3 regions of the Rhodoferax sp. RT4P68 genome follow, and region 1 is predicted to be linked to each of the others. Evidence: riboswitches for the same ligand, from Rfam matches in the RefSeq annotation. Region 1 holds a riboswitch; each other region holds the start of a gene.
What was found. A riboswitch is a leader RNA that binds a small molecule or an ion and turns the genes downstream of it on or off. The one in region 1 is predicted to bind cyclic di-GMP.
Positions count from the first base shown of each region.

Region 2: it holds a riboswitch for cyclic di-GMP, as region 1 does, so the genes downstream of both, AC099J_RS14370 (methyl-accepting chemotaxis protein) here and AC099J_RS04370 (spore coat protein U domain-containing protein) in region 1, are expected to answer to the same signal.
Region 3: it holds a riboswitch for cyclic di-GMP, as region 1 does, so the genes downstream of both, AC099J_RS14120 (hypothetical protein) here and AC099J_RS04370 (spore coat protein U domain-containing protein) in region 1, are expected to answer to the same signal.

Region 1 covers NZ_JBWMBB010000002.1:188,403-192,772, reverse strand. The annotation lists gene AC099J_RS04380 (fimbria/pilus outer membrane usher protein) at 1-1,768, opposite strand, end outside; gene AC099J_RS04375 (fimbrial biogenesis chaperone) at 1,781-2,524, opposite strand; gene AC099J_RS04370 (spore coat protein U domain-containing protein) at 2,532-3,029, opposite strand; cyclic di-GMP riboswitch class I at 3,171-3,259, opposite strand; gene AC099J_RS04365 (response regulator transcription factor) at 3,423-4,118, opposite strand.
Region 2 covers NZ_JBWMBB010000006.1:16,000-20,369, reverse strand. The annotation lists gene rocF (arginase) at 1-621, shown strand, start outside; gene AC099J_RS14370 (methyl-accepting chemotaxis protein) at 633-2,210, opposite strand; cyclic di-GMP riboswitch class I at 2,371-2,464, opposite strand; gene AC099J_RS14365 (bifunctional hydroxymethylpyrimidine kinase/phosphomethylpyrimidine kinase) at 2,527-4,116, opposite strand; gene AC099J_RS14360 (thiazole synthase) at 4,113-4,370, opposite strand, start outside.
Region 3 covers NZ_JBWMBB010000005.1:450,780-455,149, forward strand. The annotation lists gene AC099J_RS14105 (Bug family tripartite tricarboxylate transporter substrate binding protein) at 1-878, opposite strand, end outside; gene AC099J_RS14110 (aldolase/citrate lyase family protein) at 1,041-1,847, opposite strand; gene AC099J_RS14115 (5-carboxymethyl-2-hydroxymuconate isomerase) at 1,877-2,287, opposite strand; cyclic di-GMP riboswitch class I at 2,436-2,531, shown strand; gene AC099J_RS14120 (hypothetical protein) at 2,657-2,992, shown strand; gene AC099J_RS14125 (hypothetical protein) at 3,104-3,307, shown strand; gene AC099J_RS14130 (NAD-dependent succinate-semialdehyde dehydrogenase) at 3,462-4,370, shown strand, end outside.

The DNA of each region.
Region 1 (4,370 bases):
CGGCGCTGGCTTGCGCGGTGAACTGCCCGTGGTTGCTGTTGTAGGTCGTTGCGCCCTGCACACGGTTCGTGGCGCCCTCATGGCCCGCCAGGCGCCAGCCCCAACCCGGCCCGGCCGGCACGGGCTGTGCCGCCTGCACCGAGTGAACCGCCTGGCCCGACGTGTCGCGCGCGCTGCTCGTCGTGAGCACGCGCCGCGCGCCCAACGGAATGATCAGGTGGATGCCGCCGGCCAGGCGCTGGCCGGCGCTCAAGGCCTTGCTCGCGTAAGCGCTGACGAGCACGCTGCCGGGCAGCGCGATGGACACATTGGCACCCGCCAGCGCGAAGCGCGTGCCGTCCCAGGCCCTGCGCTGCGTGTAGCTCACACCCGCCGTGATGCCGTGCCCCAGCGCCATGCCGCCGCCCGCGACGATCTGGCGCTTGGGCCGCGATTCGAAGGCACTGGCGCCCAATGGCCGGTAGCCAGCATCGAAATGCTCGGCCGCCAGGCTCACGCCCCCTTTGGACGTGCTGCGCTGAACGCTGGCGACATAGTGCCCGCCGCGCTCGCCCTTGGACACCGCATGCCCCGCCGCGAGCGCCACCACGGCAAGCCCGCCAACGACGGCTGCGACACCGGCGCCTGCGGCGACGCGTTCGCGTTCGACTTCGGCACGCACCTCACCGGTCCATGCGTCGTTGAGGCCCAGGCGGTAGGTGCCGGCGCCGAACACCGCGCCGTAGTCATCGCTGCGTGTGCCGTAGTGCTTGCGCAGCGCGCCCGCTTCGAGCGAGAAGTCCGAGAGCCCCGGTGCCAGCAGCAACGGCGCAACGTAGTAGCTCTGGTTGACGATGGTCTCGCGGCCGAGCAGATCGCGCACGACAAGCTGCATCTGCCCGGCGCCCGTGACGATCGGCACGTGGGTGATCTCGAACGGGCCGGGCTGCACGCTCGACTGCGCACTGCGCTGGTTGTTGATCAGCACATCGACCGTGGAAGGCAACGCCGCCGAGCCGGAGATCGACGGGCTCGGGTAGGTGAGGAAGCCGGGAGCGAGCTTGAACTCACGCGCATAGCGCACACCACCGTAGCGCACGGGGCGACTCCACGCGCCGCCGGTGCCGACGGCATCGCCGACCACCAGCGTTTCCATGCGACCCGGCAGATCGGTGCGCCAGTAGGTGTCCAGGCGAATCGCCGCATGCGCCCGCTCTTGCGCGCGGACGACCCCGCTGGCCACCACTGCGCCCCAGCTGCCGAAACCCACGCCTTCGATGAGCGCGCCGTACTGCGTCGACTGGCGCCCGTCGCGTGTCGCCGTGAAGTCGTAGTTGACATAGACGCCGGGCGGCGGCAGCTGGGCCGCGGCCCGCGCGCCACGCAGGGACAGCGCGGTCGCATCGAAGGCCGCAGCGGGCGCGCTGATGTCCAGCGCCAGGCGGCTGCGGTCGATCCTGTAGGCGATGCCGGGCACGGCGTCGAGAACGTAGCCTTGCGTGCCGTCCAGCAGCGTCACGGGCGCGCCTGCGGGCTGCAGCCGCGCTTGTGCCCACAGGTCCGTCGGCAGCGCCAGCCGCCCATCGGCCAGCCGCTCCGCCTGGACGATGCCGGCCAGCGCCCTGCCGTTGACGCGCACATCCAGCAGCAGCGCCTCCACGTTCGACTGCGCCTGCGAAGCTGCCGCCAGCGTCACGAGCAGGCTGGCGCACACGGCCACCAGCCGGCGTGCTGATGGCCCGGCATCACATGCAGGGCCCGGGCAGACGAGGCGGGCACGTGGTGCCATGGCGTCTGCGTTTCAGGGCGGCGGGTGGGGCCACTCGAAGGTCACCGGCCCGTCCGAGGTGTCGGCTGTCACGCGCAGCGGGCCTTTCACCTGGGCAGGGCGGTCGAAGGTCCATTGCCGCCAGGCGCCCGCCAGCACGCGGGTGCCCAGGCGCATCTCCTTGCGCCAGTGGGCGCCTTCCAGCGTCAGTGACTTCACCCGCACGTAGCGGCTGCCGGCGTTGTCGAGTCGCACGCACCCGGTCGTGGCGGGCAGCACGGCGGCATCTGCGCACGGGCCCAGCCGGGCTTGCAGACGCAACGGGCCCGCTGCGGCGAAGAAGACGGGCAGGTCGTGGTTGACGCGAACGCTGATCGCGGTTTGGGCCGGCGCCGGCGCAGCGAGTTCGCTCACGTCTTCGAAGATCAGACGGTAGGCGTGCTCATCGGCACTCGGCCGGGTGCGCGTCGTCACCCGGAAGATCTGGCTGCCACCCGCCGCAATCTCGGCAATGGGCGGCACGACCAGCAGTTGGGCGGAGTCGGCGTAGACGTCGGCACCGTCGGGCTGGCTCCAGGCGCGCACTTGCGTCTGGAAGGTGAGCGGGCGGTCGCCGGGATTGGTGATGGTGATCGAGGCGACCCGCCGCGCGGGGGACAGCTCCACCAGCACCGGCGAGATCGTCAAGGCATGCGCCGGGGCGCCGACAAGGCCCAGCACCGCCCCCACGCCCAGGCCCACCGATGCGACTGCGGACGTGATCCCTTGCAGCCGCATGGCGTGTCTAGTACACGACCGACACGGTCACCGCGCTGCCGTTGGCATAGGCACCAGCGGGCAGCGCGCCGAAGTTCGCCTTGGCCAGCCGTGCGTACAGGGTCACGACCTTCACCGTGCCGTCCTGCACCAGCGTCAGGGGTGCTGCCAGGGCGAGTGTGGCGGGCAGGTCATCGGCCGCAGCCCCGCTGGTCAAGCTGAGGTTGAAGGGCAGCGTGTTGGCGCCATTGATGACGGTGCGCGTGCCCGCCGCAAAGATCGCAGGTTCCATGTCGACCGAGCACGCCACGGTGAATGTCGAGCCGCTGTCGGCCGTGCGGTCCGCCGCCTCCAGGGTCGAAAAGCTCCCGAAGCTGATCGTCGCGGCACCGGAGACGGCACACGCCGACGTCAGCGTCGCGTCAAGCGCGAGAACGCTATCGCTTTGGGCGGCGGACGTCGCGCCGCACACGACGAGCGAGGCCAGCGCGAGCGCAGCACGTGCGCAAACTTGCTTTGTGAACATGAATGGACTCCAGGAGAAGGCACCAATCCACAATGGCCGGGCGGCGCTCGGAAGAAGGTGGAAGCAGGTCGCAGCGACCAGCCCCCCACAGGCTGCTGGTGCCGTGCTTGCGACACGTCGCAAATGCATGACATCGACCGCCCAGGCAGTCCCGCTGCCATAGGGCGGTGTGCCCCTTAGACCGGTGACTTTGCGTCCCCGCGTTTCCGGCGGGTATGCCCTTTTTCTGAGACGGCGCTTCCCGTGGGAGAAAGCGCAGACCTCGAACTCCGATCCCGCAGTGCCGACCAGAAGGTTTTGCGCTGCGTCACGGGGTTCTCGATGCGGACTTTAGGGAACGCCCACGACGGGCGCCATACGTAGGCACACGGAGCGTCGCGCCCCGTCACCCGTCTACCCAGTGCTGTCGACGCCCGTGGGCGCCTGCACCTCGCGAGGTGGCATGGATTCGATGCTCATGCGCACGAGATCGGGCAAATGACGTGCCGCCATCTTGCGCATGATCTGTGCCCGGTGGATCTCGATCGTGCGGAAGCTGCCACCCAGTTCGCGGGCGATCAACTTGCTGCTCATGCCGGTCACCAGCAGTTCGAAAACCTCACGTTCGCGCAGCGTCAGCGTCTCGAATCGGGCCATCACTTGCGGGTCAGCCAGCGGCCTGGACGTGGCCACGCGATCGGCGTGCTGGGCGACGGCGCGGCGCACGCGCTCGACCAGCGAGGTATCCTGAAACGGCTTCTCGATGAAGTCGGCAGCGCCATTGCGCATGGCCGTCACGGCGGTTGCCAGGTCGGCCGCACCGCTGATGAACAGCACTGGCAGATCGACGCCACGCCGCTGCAGCAACTGATGGAGCTCCAGCCCGGACATCCCGGGCATCCTGAGGTCGAGCAGCAGCACACAGGCCGTCTCCAGGTCGGCGTCTTTCAAAAACTCGGCCGCAGACCCGAAGCTCGCCACGCGCATACCGGCGTTGGACAACACACGGCACAGCAGCGCGCGCATGAACGCGTCGTCATCGACGACAAGGACGACCGCGGCCTCAGGCTCGCAGTCGGCGGATGGTGCGGCAGATGGAACGCGTGGCATCAAGTCAAGCTTGGGCGCGCAAGCGTCGGTGTGTCTGTACGGCAGCACACGCATGCGGCTGTGAACCGCAGCGCGAAAGGGTCATGGAGCGCTCCAGCTGAGTTCGAAGCGCATGGGTGTCGTCCGCTGATCACGTGCAGGCCGGTTGAATCTCTCAAACTATTGGTTCAGGAATTCTGACATCACTGAATTGAGCCTGTGCCGGGCGGGTGAAACAACCGCAGTGGGGCCGCCATATTGCGCGAGCCCCCG
Region 2 (4,370 bases), on a different contig from region 1:
CACAGCCTGGCCGTGGGTTCGATCAGCGCCGTGGCGCAGCATTGCCGTACGCGTGGTCTGGACTTGCGGGTGGTGTGGCTGGACGCGCATGCCGACGTCAACAGCGAGGCCATCAGCCCCAGCGGCAACCTGCACGGCATGCCGGTGTCCTGCCTCCTGGGCCACGGCCCAGCCGAGCTGGTGGGCTGGGCGGGCACGCCGGCAGCGCTGACCGCCGAGCAGATCGATTTCGTCGGCGTGCGCTCGGTCGACGCCGCCGAGAAAGAGGCCGTGCACACCTTCGGCCTGCAGGTCTTCGACATGCGCCACATCGACGAGCACGGCATGCGCAACACCATGACCGAGGTGCTGCAGGACATGGACGAGAACACACACCTGCACGTGAGCTTCGACGCCGACTGCCTGGACCCGGTCGACGCGCCCGGCGTGGGCACCGGCGTGCCCGGCGGCCCCACCTACCGTGAAATGCAGCTGTGCATGGAAATGCTGGCCGACACCGGCCGCCTGGGCTCGCTGGACGTTGTCGAACTCAACCCGGCGCTGGACGTGCGCAACCGCACGGCCGAGCTGGTGGTGGACCTGGTGGGCAGCCTGTTCGGCAAATCCACCTTGGTCCGCTGAGCCTTGCGCTCTCAGGCCGGCAGTGCGCGCAGCGCGGCGCCGCCACCGCCGTGCAGCTTGAACACCGCCATCGCCTGCACCAGCTGACCCGCCTGGCCGCGCAGGCTGTCCGCAGCGGCAGCTGATTGCTCCACCAGCGCGGCGTTCTGCTGCGTTGCCTGGTCCATCTGCGTGATGGCCTCGCCGATCTGCGAGACGCCCGAACTCTGCTCGGCACTGGCCGCGCTGATTTCGCCGACCAGATCGCTCACGCGCTGGATGGCGCTGACCACCTCGGTCATCGTCGCACCGGCCTCGCCCACCAGCGTCGTGCCCTGTTGCACACGTTCCACGCTGGCGCCGATCAGCGACTTGATCTCGCGGGCGGCCTCGGCCGAGCGGCCGGCCAGGCTGCGCACCTCGGTCGCCACCACCGCAAAGCCGCGACCCTGTTCGCCCGCGCGGGCAGCTTCCACGGCCGCATTCAACGCGAGGATGTTGGTCTGGAAAGCGATGCTGTCGATCACGCCGATGATGTTGGCAATCTTGCCCGAGCTGTCGTTGATGCCCTTCATGGTGTCGACCACGCGCGCCACCACCTGGCCGCCCTGCTGCGCCACGGTGGAGGCACTGACCGCCAGGCTCTTGGCCTGACGTGCGTTGTCGGCGTTCTGGCGCACCGTGGAGCTGAGCTGCTCCATGGATGCGGCCGTCTCCTCCAGTGCCGAGGCCTGCTGCTCCGTGCGGGCCGACAGGTCGTTGTTGCCCTGTGCAATCTCCGCACTGGCCGTGGCCACGCCGTCTGCGCTGTGGCGCACGCCGGACACCACCGAGCCCAACTGCTGCTGCATGTCGCGCAGCGCCGTCATCAGCTCGGCGGCCTCGTCGCGGCCATGCGCCGCCACGGTCTCGGTCAGGTCGCCATCGGCGATGCGCCGCGCCACCGCACTCGCCTGGGCCAGCGGTGCGGTGATGGAGCGCGAGATCACCCATGCGAACAATGCGCCCAGCAGCACGGCGGCAACGCCGCAGACCACGAGCACCGTGGTGCCCATCGCCGCGCCCTCCTCGGCGCCGCGCAGTGATGCGTCGTACAGCGCCTGCTGGCGCTCCTCCAGCGTGCGGATACTGGCGCTGTAGCTGGCGGCCAGCGGCTTGAGCGTACTTTCCAACTCCTGCGTCACATCCTCGCCGGCCAGCTTGCGCTTGAAGATGGCGGCCCGCGGCGTGCGGTAGGCCTCGCGCTTGGCATCGATGTCGGCGAGCAGCGCTTTGCCGATGTCCGTATCCACCAGCTCATGCAGCCGCTTGCGCGACGCCATGGTCGTTTCCGAGGTTTTGTCCATTTCGGCCTGCCACATCGGGATGCGGCGGGTGTCCGCATCCAGCAGCACGGCCTGCGTGCGTACCCAGTTCAAGTCGATCGTCTGGCGCCAGCGCACCGCCACCTGGTTCTTCTCGTTGTCCACCGTGGCCAGCTGGTTCGTCATGCCGGACAGCGTCTGCAAGCGCCAGACCCCCACGGCCGCACTGGTCGCGACGATCAGCAAGATGACGCCGAACGCGAGATTCAGCCGCGCGCCGATGCGCAGGTTGCGCAGTGCACTCATGTCGACGTCCCCCGCGCAGCGCTGTGCAGCTGCGCAGCCGTGGCGCGCGGAACGGTGTGGATAGGAACAAGCATGGGGCCTCCCGGTGGTCTTCGAAACGTGGCAGTGCTGTGGCAAAGCAACGGCGAAGCGCAACGGGACTGAAGGGGCAATGCCCAACAGATGCAACCCAGCTGCCCCCTCGTGCGATGTGCGTCGAGCTGGGGCCTGTGGCTTTGCGTGCGCAACTCACATTGCGTTTGCCGGTGATGAGTCTAACAGTCGCTCTGCATTCGAACCTAATTCGTCGCACCATTGGCAAAGATAAGCGATCGAATCAACCCTCACTTCGAGCGATCGCACCGCCATACAGGCTGGGGTGCGGCCAGCCGTCCATCGCGTGCGCCGGCCGCTGCGCCTCGGCCAGTGCCGCCTGCATCTGCGGCACCGTCACACCCGGCTGCGGCCCCAGCATGCGCACCACGCAGACGCCGTCGGCGCCGCAGTCTGCGGCCTGCGTGATCTGCCCGGGCGAGAGCACGCCGCCGATGGCCACCACCGGTGCACCGGCCATGGCGCACCACCAGCGCAGGTTGTCCAGCCCCTGCGCCAGCCATGGCATGGCCTTGGTCAGCGTCGGCCAGACCGGGCCGCAGGCGATGTAGGCAGGCGCCAGCGCACGCGCGCGGGCCAGCTCCCACAGGCTGTGCGAGCTGACGCCCAGCGCCAGCCCACTGGCCACCAGCCAGGCGCGGGCATCGTCGCCCAGCGCGAGCAGGTCTTCCTGCCCCAGATGCACGCCATCGGCACCGACCTCGATGGCCAGCACCCAGTGGTCGTTGACGAACAGGCGCGCGCCCGCCGCGCGGCACGCCTGTGCCGTGGCGCGCACGGCCTGGTGCAGGCACGCCGACCAGTCGGCGTCGGGGTGGTCGGGCGTCTTGATGCGCAGCTGCAGCGTACGCACGCCGGCGGCCAGTACGGCGTGCGCACGCTCGGCACTGTCCACGATGGCGTACAGGCCCAGCGGCGCGTGCGGCCGCACCGGGTCCGATGGCATCGGCGCGAAGGCCGGCGCTTCGCTCCAGCTCATCTGGGGCAGCAGCGCAGGCGTGGCATGGAAACCGCGCGCACTGCCCACCTGCCCCGCCCCGGCACCGGCGGCATGGCCATGGCGCAAGGCCTGCGCCGTGGCCATCTTGGCCAGCACCACCGCATCGGCCGGCACAAAGCCCAGCGCCAGCGCCGCGGCCGCACTGCTGGCGAAGGTGCAGCCGGTGCCGTGCGTGTGGCGCGTGTCGATACGCGGCAGCGCCAGCCAGCCTTGGGCGTGGGCGCTGTCCAGCCAGTCCAGCACCAGGCCGCCGGGCCCGTGGTCGGCGTCGCCGCCGGTCACGCAGACGGCCTGGGCGCCGGCCAGGCGCAGCGCACGGCCGAGCGCGGGCACATCCGGCCCGGCCCGGCGCTGGCCACCGAGCAGCAGGCGGGCTTCGTGCTGGTTCGGCGTGAGGAGCGTGGCGCGCGGCAGCAGCCATTCGCGGTAGGCCGCGCGCGTGCCCTCGTCTGCGAATGCCGCGCCGCTGCTGGCGGCCAGCACCGGGTCGACCACCAGCGCGGTCCCGGGCCGCTCGGCGCGCAAGCGGTCGACCCAGTGGGCCACGCATCGCACCTGCTCCGGCCCGCCCAGCAGGCCGGTCTTCAGCACGGTGGGCGGCATGTCCTGCGCCAGCGCCTGCAGTTGGGCGTCCAGCAGCGCGACCGGCAGCGGCGCCACCTGCGTGACAGCGCATGAGTTCTGCGCCGTCACGGCCGCGACGATGCCGCAGAAGTGCACGCCCTCGAAGGCCTCGACCGCGCGCTGGTCGGCCGCCAGCCCGGCGCCGCCGCTGCTGTCGGTGCCGGCAATGCACCAGACGACCGCCTTCATGGCCACGCCCGCGCAGCCGCCGCCAGGGGCACGGCAGGCGCGCCGTCCAGCAGCAACGGCATGCCGGCCACCGGCGTGCTGGGCACGGCGAAATCCTGCCGCGCCATCACGCCCGCATGCCAGGCACCCCGGCCAGCGCGCACGGCATCGGCAAACGCCAGCGCCATGCGCACCGGGTCGCGCGCCTGCGCCACGGCCGAGTTCAGCAACACGGCGTCGAACCCCAGCTCCATCGCCTGCGCCGCATGGGACGG
Region 3 (4,370 bases), on a different contig from region 1:
AAGGTGGCCAGGCCGTCGACCACGTCCTTGTGGGCCAGCGCGGTCTTCACCGCAGCGTTCAGGCGCGCCACGGTTTCGGCCGGCGTCTTGGCCGGCAGGAAGAAGGCGAACCACTCGCTGTGCGTGCAGTCCTTGATGCCTTGTTCTTCGTAGGTCGGCACGTCGGGTGCGAAACGGCTGCGCTTGATGCCCGAGACGCCGAGGATGCGCACCTTGCCGCTGGCCAGGTGCTGCGTCAGGTCGCCGACCGGGCCGGACACGGCCGACACGTTGCCGCCCAGCAGATCCAGCATGGCCGGCTGCGTGCCACGGTAGGCCGCGTGCTTGAGATCCACCCCGCCATTCCTGCCCAGCAGGGCGCCGACGAAGTGCGGCGTGGAGCCGGCCGCCGGCGAGCCGAAGTTGGCACCGGCCGTGTTGGCCTTGGCCCAGGCCAGGAACTCGGGCACGGTCTTGACGCTGGCCGGCACGCTGGGTCCCACGGCCAGGCCGAAATCGAACACGCAGGCCAGCGACACCGGGGCCAGGTCGACCTGCGGGTCATACGCCAGCTTCTTGTAGATGTGCGGGTAGATCGTCAGCATGGAGGTGGGCGTCTGCAGCATCGTCGTGCCGTCCGGCGTGGCGGCCTTGACGAACTGGATCGCGATCTGCCCGCCGGCGCCGGTGCGGTTCTCCACCACGGCCGATTTGGCATAGGACGGCGCCAACTGCGTGGCGACACGGCGGCAGGTGGTGTCCGAGGTGCCGCCTGCGGCGAAGCCGGTGATGATGCGCAGCAGCTCGGGCTGGTTCTGCGCCAGCGCATGCTGGCCCAGCGTGGCGAGCAGCGCGGAAGCGCCGGCGGACTGGAGAATTTGGCGGCGGTGGATGGTCATGTCGAACTCCTGAGTGTCAAGGGGGTGCCGGCGGCCGGGGCCGTCGAAAAGGCGCGCTATTCTTCCAGCCGATCCGTGCATCGGATACCCGTGTTTACCTTCGGCATCCGCGCCTCGGCCAGCCGCAAGCGACTTTGCGGTCGATCGCGCGCGCTGCGGCGCTCAATAAGTGGTGCTGGCCGCAGGCGCCGACACGGCCGACTTGAAGCGCGCCGCCAGCGCTGCCGTGTGGCGCACCAGCAGGTTGGTGTCCAGCCCCACCGCCACGAACAGCGCACCCTGGGCCAGGTAGCCGCGTGACAGCTCTTCGTCCGGCGACAGGATGCCGGGCGCCTTGCCGGCTTTCAGGATGCGGGCGATGGCGTCGGCGATGGCGGCCTGCACCTGCGGGTGGCCGGGGTTGCCCACGTGGCCCATCGAGGCGGACAGGTCGGCCGGGCCGATGAAGACGCCGTCCACGCCCTCGGTGGCGGCGATGGCGTCCAGGTTCTCCAGCGCGGTGGTGCTCTCGGCCTGCACCAGCAGGCAGACCTGGTCGTTGGCCTCGGCGGCATAACGCGGGTTGTGGCCCCAGTGCGAGGCGCGCGCCCCGCCCATGCCACGCACGCCCAGCGGCGGGTAGCGCATGCTCTGCACCAGGGTGGCGGCCTGCTCGGCCGTGTCGACCATGGGCACCAGCAGCGTCTGGGCGCCAATGTCCAGGTTCTGCTTGATCAGCGCCTGGCCCACATGGCCATGGCCCATGGGGATGCGCACCACCGGTTGCGTGGGATAGGGCGCGATGGCCTGCAGCGCACCCAGCGTGCTGCGCAGGTCGTTGGGCGAATGCTCCCCGTCGATCAGCAACCAGTCGAAGCCGGCGCAGGCGCAGATCTCGGCGGCGTAGGGGTCGGCCAGGTTCATCCACAACCCGATCTGAGGCTGGCGCTGGCCCAGGGCCTGCTTGAAACGGTTCTGAGGGGTCTGCATGCGGTGTCTCCGGGAGTGGGGATGGAAATTCAGCCGGCTGGCCGGCCGAACAGCGGGTGCAGGTTGCTGTGCTTGCCGTCGAACACCTCGTGCCCCTCGTCGATTTGCAGCGTCACGCCCAGGTGCCGCTCGCCGAAGATCGGTGCGAAGTGCGCGCGCACGGTGGCCAGCAGCGCCTCGCCGGCAGCCTGCTGGATGTCAGCCGGCCGGCCCTTGGCCATGCGCAGGTTCAGGTAGACGAAGGCGTAGTCGCCCTGGCCGTCGGCCACGACATGGTGCGTGGCCGCGAACGCCAGCACGCGCGTGCCCCCGGTTGGGAACAGTTGCCCGCCCGCTGCATCGCGCTGGGCCAGCATGGTGGCCGACAACGCGTGGCACAGGGCATCCATGTCGGTTTCGGACTCGAGATTCGGGCTGTACAGAACGACGAGGTGAGGCACGGGTTCAGCTCCTTGCGCGCGGGAAGGGGGGTGGGACGCTCCAATTGTCGCGTCGCCACCAGCGTGCGGTTTTTGGCAGTTCGCGCGGCAAACAGACTTGTGTAGAGACAAATTGTTTCATATTTCATCCAGTTGGCTAAGATGGCTCCATCACCAACGGCACACCCGCGCGAAAGCCGGGGTCGCAAAGTCACCGGTCTAAGGTGTCGGCTCACGCCGGCGCTAGGGCAGCGGGACCGCTGATCTCCCAGAGCGCTGCCGCATGGCGGCTGCACTGTGGTGCCTCGCGGTTCCCGCGCCATGCCGGCCTGCGCCGCCCCTCGCCGCGTTCCCTGCCCGCCGCCGTGGTGAGCCGCTTGAGGAACCGACATGCATTGCACTGACTTCGCTCCCCACCGCCTGCTGCTGCGCGCGGCCCTGGCGACCAGCCTGCTGGCGGCACCGTGGACAGCTGCCTTTGCCGTCGTCAAGTGCGTGGCGCCCGATGGCCACGTGACCTTCCAGGACGTGGGCTGCAGCGTGCACTCGACCACGCAGCCCCTCGTCAAGCGCTTCGGCCAGCTCAGCTCCGACCAAGCCACGCCGCGCACACCGCGCGTGCAGCGCGACGAACCAGCGCAGGCACGGCACAGCGGCCGCCAGGCGTCGGCCTCCAGCCCGGTAGGTCTTGCCTTCGGACAGGTCGCTGCGCCGGCGTGGCGCTGACGTGCATTGCGTGTCGGCCCTCGCCTACGAGGCGTCTCCCCGCAATCCCACACGGCCCGCAGGGTGTCGCGCAGAAGATCGGCTGGCCCCATACCACGTCGGCCCTTCACCATGCACATGCCACCTGAGCTCGCACCCTCGCCACCGCAGGCCCTGCCGCCCGGTGCGCGCCGTCAGCTGCATGCGATCCGCCAGCTGCGCGAGCGCCTGTTCGATCTGCAGTGCGAGCCCGACCCGGACCCGGCCGCCATCGACGGCCTGATGCGGCGCCTGGCGCGTGTGCGGGGTCACTGCGTGGCGGCTCCGGTCGCCTGACCGGCTCGCCTGCCCGGTGCTCGCCATGCCGGCGCGGTGTGCCGGCCGGCTCAGCCCGCGCTGCTGCCCGGTGCGCGAACCGTGGACAATGCCCGCTTTCCGACTTGCCCGAGGCCGGGCCACGCGCCGCGGCCTCCCCCTCCAGGAGCTTTCCATGACCTACCCCAGCACCCAACTTTTTATTGCCGGCGAGTGGCAGGACGCCGCCGACGGCCGCAGCCTGGCCGTGCACAACCCGGCCACGGGCAAGGAAATCGGCCGCGTCGCGCATGCCGGTATCCCAGACCTGGACCGCGCACTGGCGGCGGCGCAAAAAGGCTTCGAAGTCTGGCGCGACATGCCCGCCATCGAGCGCGCCAAGACCATGCGCCGTGCCGCCGCGTTGATGCGTGAGCGCGCCGGTGACATCGGCGCCGTGCTGACGCAAGAGAACGGCAAGCCCCTGGCCGAAGCCAAGGGCGAGGCCATGGCCTCGGCCGACATCATCGAATGGTTCGCCGACGAAGGCCTGCGCGTGTATGGCCGCATCGTGCCCTCGCGCGGCAACCTGGCAGTGCGCCAGCTGGTGGTGAAAGACCCGGTCGGCCCGGTGGCGGCGTTCACGCCCTGGAACTTCCCGATCAACCAGGTGGTGCGCAAGCTGTCGGCCGCGCTGGCCACCGGCTGCTCCATGCTGATCAAGGCGCCCGAAGAAACCCCCGCCGGCCCGGCCGCGCTGATCCGCGCGTTCGCCGACGCCGGCATGCCGGCCGGCGTGATCGGCCTGGTCTACGGCAACCCGGCCGAGATCTCCAACTACCTGATCCCGCACCCCATCATCCGCAAGGTCACGTTCACCGGCTCCACGCCGGTGGGCAAGCAGCTGGCCGCCTTGGCCGGCCAGCACATGAAGCGCGTGACGATGGAGCTGGGTGGCCACGCGCCGGTGATCGTCTGCGAAGACGCCGACATCGCGCTGGCCGTCAAGTCCGCCGGCGGCGCCAAGTTCCGCAACGCCGGCCAGGTCTGCATCTCGCCCACGCGCTTCCTGGTGCACAGCAGCGTGCAAAAGGAATTCGCCACG